DNA from 3 places in the Ectobacillus sp. JY-23 genome. Region 3 is predicted to be linked to each of the others. Evidence: predicted binding sites of a transcription regulator. Region 3 holds the regulator's gene; each other region holds the start of a gene.
What was found. Region 3 encodes Rex, which represses fermentation and respiration genes when NADH is low (regulators of the CRP and FNR family bind a similar motif). Its sites were predicted from a motif close to TTGTGAAATATTTCACAA; they were not measured.
Positions count from the first base shown of each region.

Region 1 (3,275 bases), 1.0 Mb from region 3:
TCAGCACAACAATCGACCAAGCAAATGGACTCGTAAACAACGCTGCATAGTCAAGCGACAAAGTACCATTTGTAGCTTTTTTCACAAATCCGCCTTCAGAAATAATTAATGCAGTAGAAAGCGAAGCCGGAATGAGCGCACCTGTCACACCGTACATGAGTGTATAACCTTTATGCCCCTTCGTACCGTACGTACCAAACGCATAGTAGCTGCCGCGCAGCGCCAATAATATAATGGAAATGCTAATTGGAATCAGTAAAACCGTTCCAAAATAATACGCTGTTTTTGGGAAAAATCCAATCATACCGACAAAGAAAAACACTAAAAACACATTCGTAATCTCCCACACCGGTGATAGATAACGCTGGATAACAGCATTTACAACGTGATGCTGCTTCGTGATAATCGTGGAGGCATTAAAGAAGCCTGCGCCAAAATCAATAGAAGCAACAATCACATACCCGAACAAAAACAGCCATAATACTGAAATCCCTAATACTTCAATTGTCATAGCGCAATCCCCCGTTTCTCCATTTCTAGCTCGGCAGGATTTTTCTTAAACATACGCGTAAGGACAACCCCCGTACCAATCATTAAGATGAGATATAGCACTGCGAACGCGATAAACATAAGCCATACATGGGGCGATGTTGTCGCAGCATCCTTTGTTTTCATCAAACCATTTAAAATCCATGGCTGACGACCAACCTCTGTAAACCACCAGCCTGCTTGAATCGCGAGCATTGCAAGTGGTCCGGAAGCTACAAGCAGCATGCGGAACAGTTTGTTTTGGATAAAGCGCCAATTTCTGCGTAAGCCCATTACATAGGCAAGTGATAATACCGTTAAACCAATACCAATTGTGACCATCGCATCAAACAAATAGTGAATCACAAGCGGTGGGTGATTCTCTTTTGGAATATCGTTTAATCCTTTCACCTCACCTGAGAAATTGCTGTGGACGAGGAAGCTCAGCGCATACGGAATTTTAATCGCGTATTTTACTTCGTTCGTTTCGGTTAAGGTACCAAATAAAATAAGCGGTGCTTCGCCCTCTGTTTCAAAATGCCACTCGGCTGCAGCCAGTTTTTCGGGCTGATACTCTGCCAAAAATTTACCGGATAAATCGCCAACAAGTGCTGTTGCGATTGAAAACACCAAACCGATTTTCATCGTCAGCGCCAGACCCTTACGGTGATACGAGCTGCGGCTGCCGCGCAGCAAATGAAACGCTGCAATGGACGCAAGCACAAATGCAGCGGTCATATATGCGGATGTTAGCACGTGCGCCACCTTTGTCGGCATCGCCGGGTTAAACATCGCTAGTAACGGCTGAATGTTGGTGAGTTTGCCATCCACAAGCGCAAAGCCCTGGGGCGTGTTCATAAAGGCGTTCACCGATGTGATAAACAGCGCGGACATCCCTGCACCTAATGCGACAGGTATTAATAAGTAAAAATGATGCTTCGGATTTTTAAAGCGATTCCACGTATACAAGTAGATCCCAAGAAAAATAGCTTCAAAGAAAAACGCAAAGGTTTCCATAAACAACGGCAAGGCCACTACCTGACCCGCCATTTCCATAAATTTTGGCCACAATAACGCCAGCTGTAATGCGATTGCTGTACCGGTCACAACCCCGACCGCAACGCTAATTACATAGCCGCGCGCCCAGCGTTTGGCCATTAATATGTACTGCTGATCACCGCGCTTCAAACCAAGCCAATGCGCGATCATAATGAAAAGGGGGACGCCAACCCCTACTGTCGCGAACACCACGTGCACCGACAGCGTCAGCATAGATAAATACCGACTAAATTCAACAGACTCCATCTTCCTCACCTCTAAGCTGTATAAATACTATAGCAATAGTATATACCTCTCTTTTTGTGAAGTTTATCACAAATAAGTCGATTTTGTTACAAAACCGTGGAGAAATTTTGACAGGTGACTATAAACTTCTTTAAGAGCTAATGCGTGATTAGTAATTGAAATAAAGCAGCCAAATACAAAAGAAGATAGCAGGTCCCAAACAAGCAATGCCAACCAATTAATATGTCCCGATGCTTTTTATAAGCAACAAAAACAAGTACAATGAATGTAAGAAGGAAGACAGACATTTCTACTATCAACCTTCATTTTATAGGCTGTGTAACATCTTGCTTTCGATAATGCGAATTTCATAATTGAAAAAAACGAGGGAAAAAGAGATTCCAACGCGGAAATCAATAGCAAACTTTAAAAAGCTAATTTTCACCAAAAAGATAACTTGTTTTATATATTCTGGCATAGCTCCTATCACCTTTATGTTCAGCCTTTTGCTTATGTGTATCGGTTCGATATGTTTCATATGAAAAAAGTCGAGGCGCACTACATTGGCTTTGATATGATGTAGATATTGAAAGGAGGGAAACGATGTTACATGAATTAAACGAGGTAATTGACTATATTGAGGAACATTTAACCGACGATTTATCGCTTGAAGTCATTTCTGCATATGCTGGGGTTTCTGACTATCACTTTAGAAAGATCTTTTTTTACCTTTCAGGCATAACGCTAAGTGAATATATAAAAAATAGGAGGTTGTCAGAGGCAAGCTTGGATTTATTACATGGTGAAAAAGTGACAGATGTTGCTTTCAAGTACGGTTATCAATCCATGGACGGCTTTACTAGGGCTTTTAAAAAGTGGAGCGGATTTTTGCCCTCTGATGTAATTAAAACAGGGGTTAGTAAATCGTTTCCTAAGCTTTCATTCGTCATAGCTGTCAAAGGAGGAATGAATATGGAATTTAGAATAGAAAGCAAACCAGCGTTCAATTTGGTAGGTGTCAGCAAACGAGTACCTATGCAATTTGAGGGTATTAACCAAGAGATCGTAAAACTTGCACAAAGCATAACAGAGGAACAACGGAAAGAACTGCATGCACTTCGGAATATAGCGCCTTACGAAATCGTCAGCGCTTCTTATGAGGCTGATGCCAACTTTCTCAAAGAAGAGGGTTACTTAACACACCTTATAGGTGTTCTAACAACTCAGCAGCAAGTAAGCAATCAATTAGAAAAGGTGCCAGTTGACGCTCATACTTGGGCAATATTCCCAAGCGAAGGACCATTTCCTTCTACCTTACAAGAAACAATGGCTAAGGTATATGCAGAATGGCTTCCTTCTTCTAATTATGAAGTTATCAATGCGCCTACTTTTTCTTATACAAAAATGGATAAAGATAAAGCAAATTACGCTTATAGTGAAGTTTGGATTCCTGTTCGAAAGAG
Region 1 is NZ_CP095462.1:3,708,687-3,711,961, reverse strand. It holds gene MUG87_RS18795 (cytochrome d ubiquinol oxidase subunit II) at 1-511, opposite strand, end outside; gene MUG87_RS18790 (cytochrome ubiquinol oxidase subunit I) at 508-1,842, opposite strand; gene MUG87_RS18785 (AraC family transcriptional regulator) at 2,416-3,275, shown strand, end outside.
Region 1: MUG87_RS18790 (cytochrome ubiquinol oxidase subunit I) is a predicted target of Rex. The motif match lies at 1,888-1,905, and genes of this name have one in related genera.

Region 2 (3,275 bases), 730 kb from region 3:
TGGCTAGAGCGTACGGTTCATACCCGTAAGGTCGGGGGTTCGATCCCCTCCGCCGCTACCATAAAAGGACCTTTAGCTCAGCTGGTTAGAGCAGACGGCTCATAACCGTCCGGTCGTAGGTTCGAGTCCTACAAGGTCCACCAAAGCTTCATATCATGGAGGAATACCCAAGTCTGGCTGAAGGGATCGGTCTTGAAAACCGACAGGCGGTGAAAGCCGCGCGGGGGTTCGAATCCCTCTTCCTCCGCCATTATTTTATGAAGCAAATAGAATGAATTATCGTCGCGGGGTGGAGCAGTCCGGTAGCTCGTCGGGCTCATAACCCGAAGGTCGCAGGTTCAAATCCTGTCCCCGCAACCAAGGTCCCGTGGTGTAGCGGTTAACATGCCTGCCTGTCACGCAGGAGATCGCCGGTTCGATCCCGGTCGGGACCGCCATTTTGGCTCGGTAGCTCAGTCGGTAGAGCAGAGGACTGAAAATCCTCGTGTCGGCGGTTCGATTCCGTCCCGAGCCACTTCTTATTTTATAAAGATTTGATGCCGGCTTAGCTCAATTGGCAGAGCAACTGACTTGTAATCAGTAGGTTGGGGGTTCAAGTCCTCTAGCCGGCACCATTTGTTTATAAAGCAACATCATCGTTAGCCATTAGCTCAGTCGGTAGAGCACGATCGAATAAGCTTCGTAGCATAGACTACAGCGTACTCATCGAGCTGCGACTTGAATAAGCTTACTGAGATGAGGACGTCATATACAAAGGTATAACCCTTGTATAAATTCTTTTATTGTTATGAGCCATTAGCTCAGTCGGTAGAGCATCTGACTTTTAATCAGAGGGTCGAAGGTTCGAGTCCTTCATGGCTCACATTTCATGCGGGTGTAGTTTAGTGGTAAAACAAGAGCCTTCCAAGCTCTGGTCGTGAGTTCGATTCTCATCACCCGCTCCAAGGGCCTATAGCTCAGCTGGTTAGAGCGCACGCCTGATAAGCGTGAGGTCGATGGTTCGAGTCCATTTAGGCCCATTTTTAATATAATTGATTATTCCGCAATAGCTCAGCGGTAGAGCAATCGGCTGTTAACCGATAGGTCGTAGGTTCGAATCCTACTTGCGGAGCCATATAGAGAAGTACCCAAGTGGCTCAAGGGGCTCCCCTGCTAAGGGAGTAGATCGCGATAGCGGTGCGAGGGTTCGAATCCCTTCTTCTCTGCCACGGCCCGTTGGTCAAGTGGTTAAGACACCGCCCTTTCACGGCGGTAACACGGGTTCGAATCCCGTACGGGTCATACTGAAAACGTCAGCGAATAGAGTCGCTGGCGTTTTTTGTTTTATATTTTTAGATGGATGAGGAGATTAACCTTTTACAACCCTCATTGTTTATAAAACCTTTCTTTCTATAATCTTATGTGAAAAAGTTCACAAATTAATCATATATGTGAATTGATTCACAAACTTAACGTGCTACAATATAAATGTAAACAGCAATGATGCACATATACTTAATACAAATACGCACCGAACAAAGGAGAGCGAGTGACAATGAGAGAAAACATTAATCGTGTAGTGTTAATTGGTACAGGAGCAGTAGGCTGCAGCTATGCGTATGCGATGTTAAACCAAGGCATTGCCGAAGAATTGGTGTTAGTGGATGTCAACGAAGCAAAAGCTGAAGGGGAAGCGATGGACTTAAAGCACGGTATTCCATTCGCCCCGTCTCCAACAAAAATTTGGGACGGTAGCTATGCAGATTGTAAAGACGCAGACCTTGTCGTTATTACCGCAGGTCTTCCACAAAAACCAGGTGAAACTCGATTAGATCTCGTTGAAAAAAACACAAAAATCTTTAAGCAAATTGTACGCGGCGTCATGGACAGCGGCTTTGACGGCATCTTTTTAGTCGCGACAAACCCTGTTGACATTTTAACATACGTAACCTGGAAGGAATCTGGTCTGCCGAAAGAGCGTGTTATCGGTTCTGGTACAACTTTAGATACAGCGCGCTTCCGCTATATGCTGAGTGAATACTTTGAGGTAGACGCTCGAAACGTGCATGCCTATATTATCGGTGAACATGGCGATACAGAGCTACCGGTATGGAGCCATGCTTCCATTGGTGTACGTAAATTAGAAAAGTTTTTAGAAGACCCAGACTACAGACAGGACGAATTGGATGATATTTTCGTAAATGTGCGCGATGCAGCGTATCATATTATTAATCGTAAAGGCTCCACATACTATGGGATTGGGATGTCTCTCGCTCGCGTAACAAAAGCAATTTTAAATAATGAAAACTGTATTTTGACAGTGTCTGCGTATCTTGAAGGAGAATACGGTCAGCAAAATGTATATATCGGTGTTCCGGCCATCATTAATCGAAGTGGTATTCGAGAGATTATGGAGCTGGAGTTGAATGAGGAAGAACAAGGAAAATTTGAGCATTCTGTGAAGGTATTGAAGGAAACGATGGCACCGGTGTTGTAGGTTTAATGTATAATGGCTTGTTGGAAGGAGAAGGCGATAGCCTTCTTCCTTTATTTTTACCAAAAAGAAACTTTCTTGGTTAAGAAGAATGAATTGACATGCTACAATAACAACAGAAAACTTCCATACATATTTTCCTCAAACCAAACACCCGCTCCTCGAGTGTTTTTTACAAACAATTTTCCTCACAGCTACTTCTTCTTTACAAAATTCACCTATCATTAAAACCAGCACCTTCTTTTCGACAAACATTTTTGCACGAAAAAGTATGTCATGAATGAGCATCAAGGATTACTTATTTTCTGATTAATCAAAATAATATAACACTATTTTAGAATAAAGCGTTTACATTTTAATATTCGTCAAAATTTGATGTTTATTGTCGAAAAGTTATTGTTTCTAGTAAGTTTTTCACGAAAAACCGTATAATTTTTTGTTTTTTAGAAGGATTCTTAATATTTTTGTAGAATGATAATAACGAGTTAGATAATTATGTTTGTTTTGTGAGGTGAGAGTGATGATTGTGACACATCCGACAGAGTATGATTTACATTTGTTTCATGAGGGAAGTTTGTATGCGTCTGAGGAAACGTTTGGCGCACATGTGACGCAAGAGAATGGCATAGCGGGAACACGTTTTACCGTGTGGGCGCCGCATGCGATTTCTGTTTCAGTCGTTGGTGATTTCAATGATTGGAGGGGCGGTGAGTATGCGATGGAGAAGCTAAATAACGAGGGTGTATGGTCGTTGTTTATTCCTGCCGTTGGACATATGACATTGTACAAATATGCGATTGAG
Region 2 is NZ_CP095462.1:1,943,998-1,947,272, reverse strand. It holds tRNA gene MUG87_RS10105 (tRNA-Met) at 1-61, shown strand, start outside; tRNA gene MUG87_RS10100 (tRNA-Ile) at 67-143, shown strand; tRNA gene MUG87_RS10095 (tRNA-Ser) at 158-250, shown strand; tRNA gene MUG87_RS10090 (tRNA-Met) at 284-360, shown strand; tRNA gene MUG87_RS10085 (tRNA-Asp) at 362-437, shown strand; tRNA gene MUG87_RS10080 (tRNA-Phe) at 442-514, shown strand; tRNA gene MUG87_RS10075 (tRNA-Thr) at 539-614, shown strand; tRNA gene MUG87_RS10070 (tRNA-Lys) at 790-862, shown strand; tRNA gene MUG87_RS10065 (tRNA-Gly) at 871-944, shown strand; tRNA gene MUG87_RS10060 (tRNA-Ile) at 946-1,019, shown strand; tRNA gene MUG87_RS10055 (tRNA-Asn) at 1,040-1,114, shown strand; tRNA gene MUG87_RS10050 (tRNA-Ser) at 1,118-1,208, shown strand; tRNA gene MUG87_RS10045 (tRNA-Glu) at 1,210-1,281, shown strand; gene MUG87_RS10040 (L-lactate dehydrogenase) at 1,535-2,476, shown strand; gene glgB (1,4-alpha-glucan branching enzyme) at 2,994-3,275, shown strand, end outside.
Region 2: MUG87_RS10040 (L-lactate dehydrogenase) is a predicted target of Rex. The motif match lies at 1,429-1,446, and genes of this name have one in related genera.

Region 3 (3,275 bases):
GCTCATCTAGGACACGCTTAGAGGAAGTAAGCTCAGCCTGTTGCTGATCATAATAGCCGATGGATACATTAGATCCATAGGAAATAGTCCCGCTGATAGGATCAAGCTTTTGTGTGAGTGCTTTTAGAAGTGTTGACTTCCCGATTCCATTTGGACCTACTAAAGCGGCGCTGTCTCCTCGTGTAAGCAGCAAGGTAATATTTTGAATCACCGTGTTTCCATTGTAACCAACCGCTACATCTTTTACTTGCAGCACATCATTGCCGCTCTGGCGTTCAATGTCAAAGTGGAAAGAAGCAGATTTTTCATCGCCCAGAGGCTTATCTAATACTTCCATTCGTTCTAGTTGCTTTCGTCGACTTTGGGCGCGCTTTGTAGTAGAGGCCCTGGCAATATTTCGCTGCACGAAGTCTTGCAGTTTGGCAATCTCATCTTGCTGCTTTTCAAAACGTTTCATTTCAGACTCGTACCAAGCCGCTTTTTGTTCTAAGTATTTGCTGTAATTTCCTACGTACCGTTTGCTTTGTGTGTTAGAGATTTCATATACTTGTGTGACGATACGATCTAAGAAGTAACGGTCATGTGAAACGATTAAAATTGCACCTGGGTAGCCTTGGAGATATTGCTCAAGCCAAGAAAGTGTTTCAATATCCAAATGATTGGTCGGCTCGTCCAAAATGAGAAGATCAGGCTTTGTTAATAACATTTTACCGAGTGCAAGGCGTGTTTTTTGCCCACCGCTCAACGTTGAGATGCTGATGCTATGTGTTTCCTGAGGAAAGCCAAGTCCTGTTAAAATAGAGCGAATATCGGCTTCGTATTGATAACCGCCTTGATCTTTATAATCTTGCTGCAACCGATCATACTCAGCCAACAGTTTTTCATAGCGGACGGTATCTGTAAAAATTTCTTCCTGGCCCATCAGCTGCTCTAGCTTTCGGAGAGATTGTTCCATATACTGCAGATGCGCAAATACAGTACGCATTTCTTCTCCTATTGTAGCCGACGTTTCTAGGCCGGTATTTTGTGCTAAATATCCAATTGTCACATCTTTTGATTTAATAATTTCGCCGCTGGTATATGACATTTCACCTGCAATAATCTTTAATAAAGTTGATTTGCCCGCACCATTTCGTCCTACCAAAGCGACGCGCTCTCGCGATTGTACCTCGAGCTTGATATTAGATAAAACAATGTCCGCACCAAATGACTTTGTTAATCCGTTTACCTGTAATAAAATCATTCCATCTCACCTCAAATTTTCTGGAAACTTATATTTTTCAACTATGTCGAAGATAGTGTATAGTTAAAATAGTTATAGTGCGTTCTATACAATATAAATAGAAACAGCAAATGTTGTAGAGAAAGGCTCTATTAACATGCATGGGTGTCTCGATATGCATATCAGATATAGTCTACCATACTGCATTGGATACCTATATCTCATTATACAGGGAAACTTCTCAATCAATAGGATTGTAGCCCATCTTGATTCATATAAATAGAAAAGGGGTGCAAATAATGGACCAACCTAAAATCCCGCATGCAACTGCCAAGCGGCTGCCATTATATTATCGCTTCATTAAAAACTTATCTCTATCAGGAAAGCAACGCGTTTCATCTGCTGAGCTTAGTGAAGCTGTAAAAGTAGATTCGGCTACGATTCGAAGAGACTTTTCCTACTTTGGTGCACTCGGGAAAAAAGGATATGGGTATAACGTAAACTATCTTCTTTCTTTCTTTAGCCAAACATTAGATCAAGAGGATATCACGCGTGTAGCCTTAATCGGGGTAGGAAATTTAGGAACCGCTTTCTTACATTATAACTTTACAAAGAACAATAACACAAAAATTGAAATTGCGTTCGATGTGGATGAAAATAAAGTCGGCAAACAAATTGGTGAAATTCCTGTCTATCATTTAGATCATCTCGAGACAAAGCTGCCTGATAACGTCAAAGTGGCTATTCTAACAGTTCCTGCAGGAGTCGCGCAATCTGTTGCTGACAGGCTTGCCAAGACAGGCATTGAAGGTATTCTAAATTTTACACCAGCACGTATTGATGTACCGGCACATATCCGCATTCATCATATTGATTTAGCCGTAGAGCTGCAAACGCTCGTTTACTTTTTGAAGAACTATCCAAAATAAAAGCTCCGCGCGTAGTGCGCAGAGCTTTTATTTTTTGCGGCTCATATAAATAACTAGCCGAAGAGCAAGGCCAAAGTCAAATGTAGCCATTGCCACAAGTAATAGTGTGTAAAAGTTCCAAATTGTATCTTGTACGCTTGTAACAGCTAAATATGTAAAGATGCTGCCTAATATAAAGTACAAAGTTGCCATAAACAAAGGTGATCGTTGCATCTTTTAAAATCCTCCAAAAATAAATTGCATCTTCTCTGCTTCGCGCATAATGCGCTCTAAATTGTCCTTAAACACAATATTAATCAATACTACAATTGTATTCATCATCACGTGCGCCGCAATCGGTACGATAATGCGCTTCGTATGTGCGTACAAGAAGGCAAATACCAATCCCATCGCTGTATAAATTAATAGGTGAGAAAACTCCCCATGCACGGCAGCGAATATGAGCGAGCTGATAATTGCTGCGATAAAAAAGTTAAATCGTTTATAGAGTGCACCAAAGAGTATCTTTCTAAAAACAATCTCTTCTAAAATCGGTGCAATAATGGATGTAACAATAATAAACCAAGGTGTTAGCTCGGCAATTTCGACCAGAGCCTTTGTGTTATCTGAACCGGGCTCAATTCCTAATAAGTTCATCTCAATAGTTGCCGCCACAATCTGTGCGGTATAAGCCAAAAATACGCCCAAGACCATCCACATAAAGGTTTTCCCGGGTGCCGCCTTTTCATGACGCGGGAAGTCAGGATCATTTTTTACGAGTAAAACAATAATAAGTAAAGCTACCGCAAAGCTAATAATACCCCAGTGTCCGACAAGCATTTGTAGCTTTGTATTACCTGTGTAGCGGTCATATTGACCAGTCATTTCCAAAAGGGGAATACCGACAATACTTGAAAATTGCATAAGTACATATGTAAAAATAACCCACCAATAACGTTTCTTCAATGATTATGTCTCCTTTTCTTTCTTAAATTTGCTCGTTTTAAAAGGACATTTGCTTTTTTTAGAGAAATGAACGTGTGGTATGTATTTTATTGTAACACAGCAGCTAAAAAAATAACGAAAAGAATGTCTCGAATGGTTTTGGATATACTATAACGGGTTCAAAATACAGCACGTGTTTT
Region 3 is NZ_CP095462.1:2,669,441-2,672,715, forward strand. It holds gene MUG87_RS13825 (ABC-F family ATP-binding cassette domain-containing protein) at 1-1,243, opposite strand, end outside; gene MUG87_RS13830 (redox-sensing transcriptional repressor Rex) at 1,522-2,151, shown strand; gene MUG87_RS13835 (YdiK family protein) at 2,179-2,364, opposite strand; gene MUG87_RS13840 (CPBP family intramembrane glutamic endopeptidase) at 2,368-3,096, opposite strand.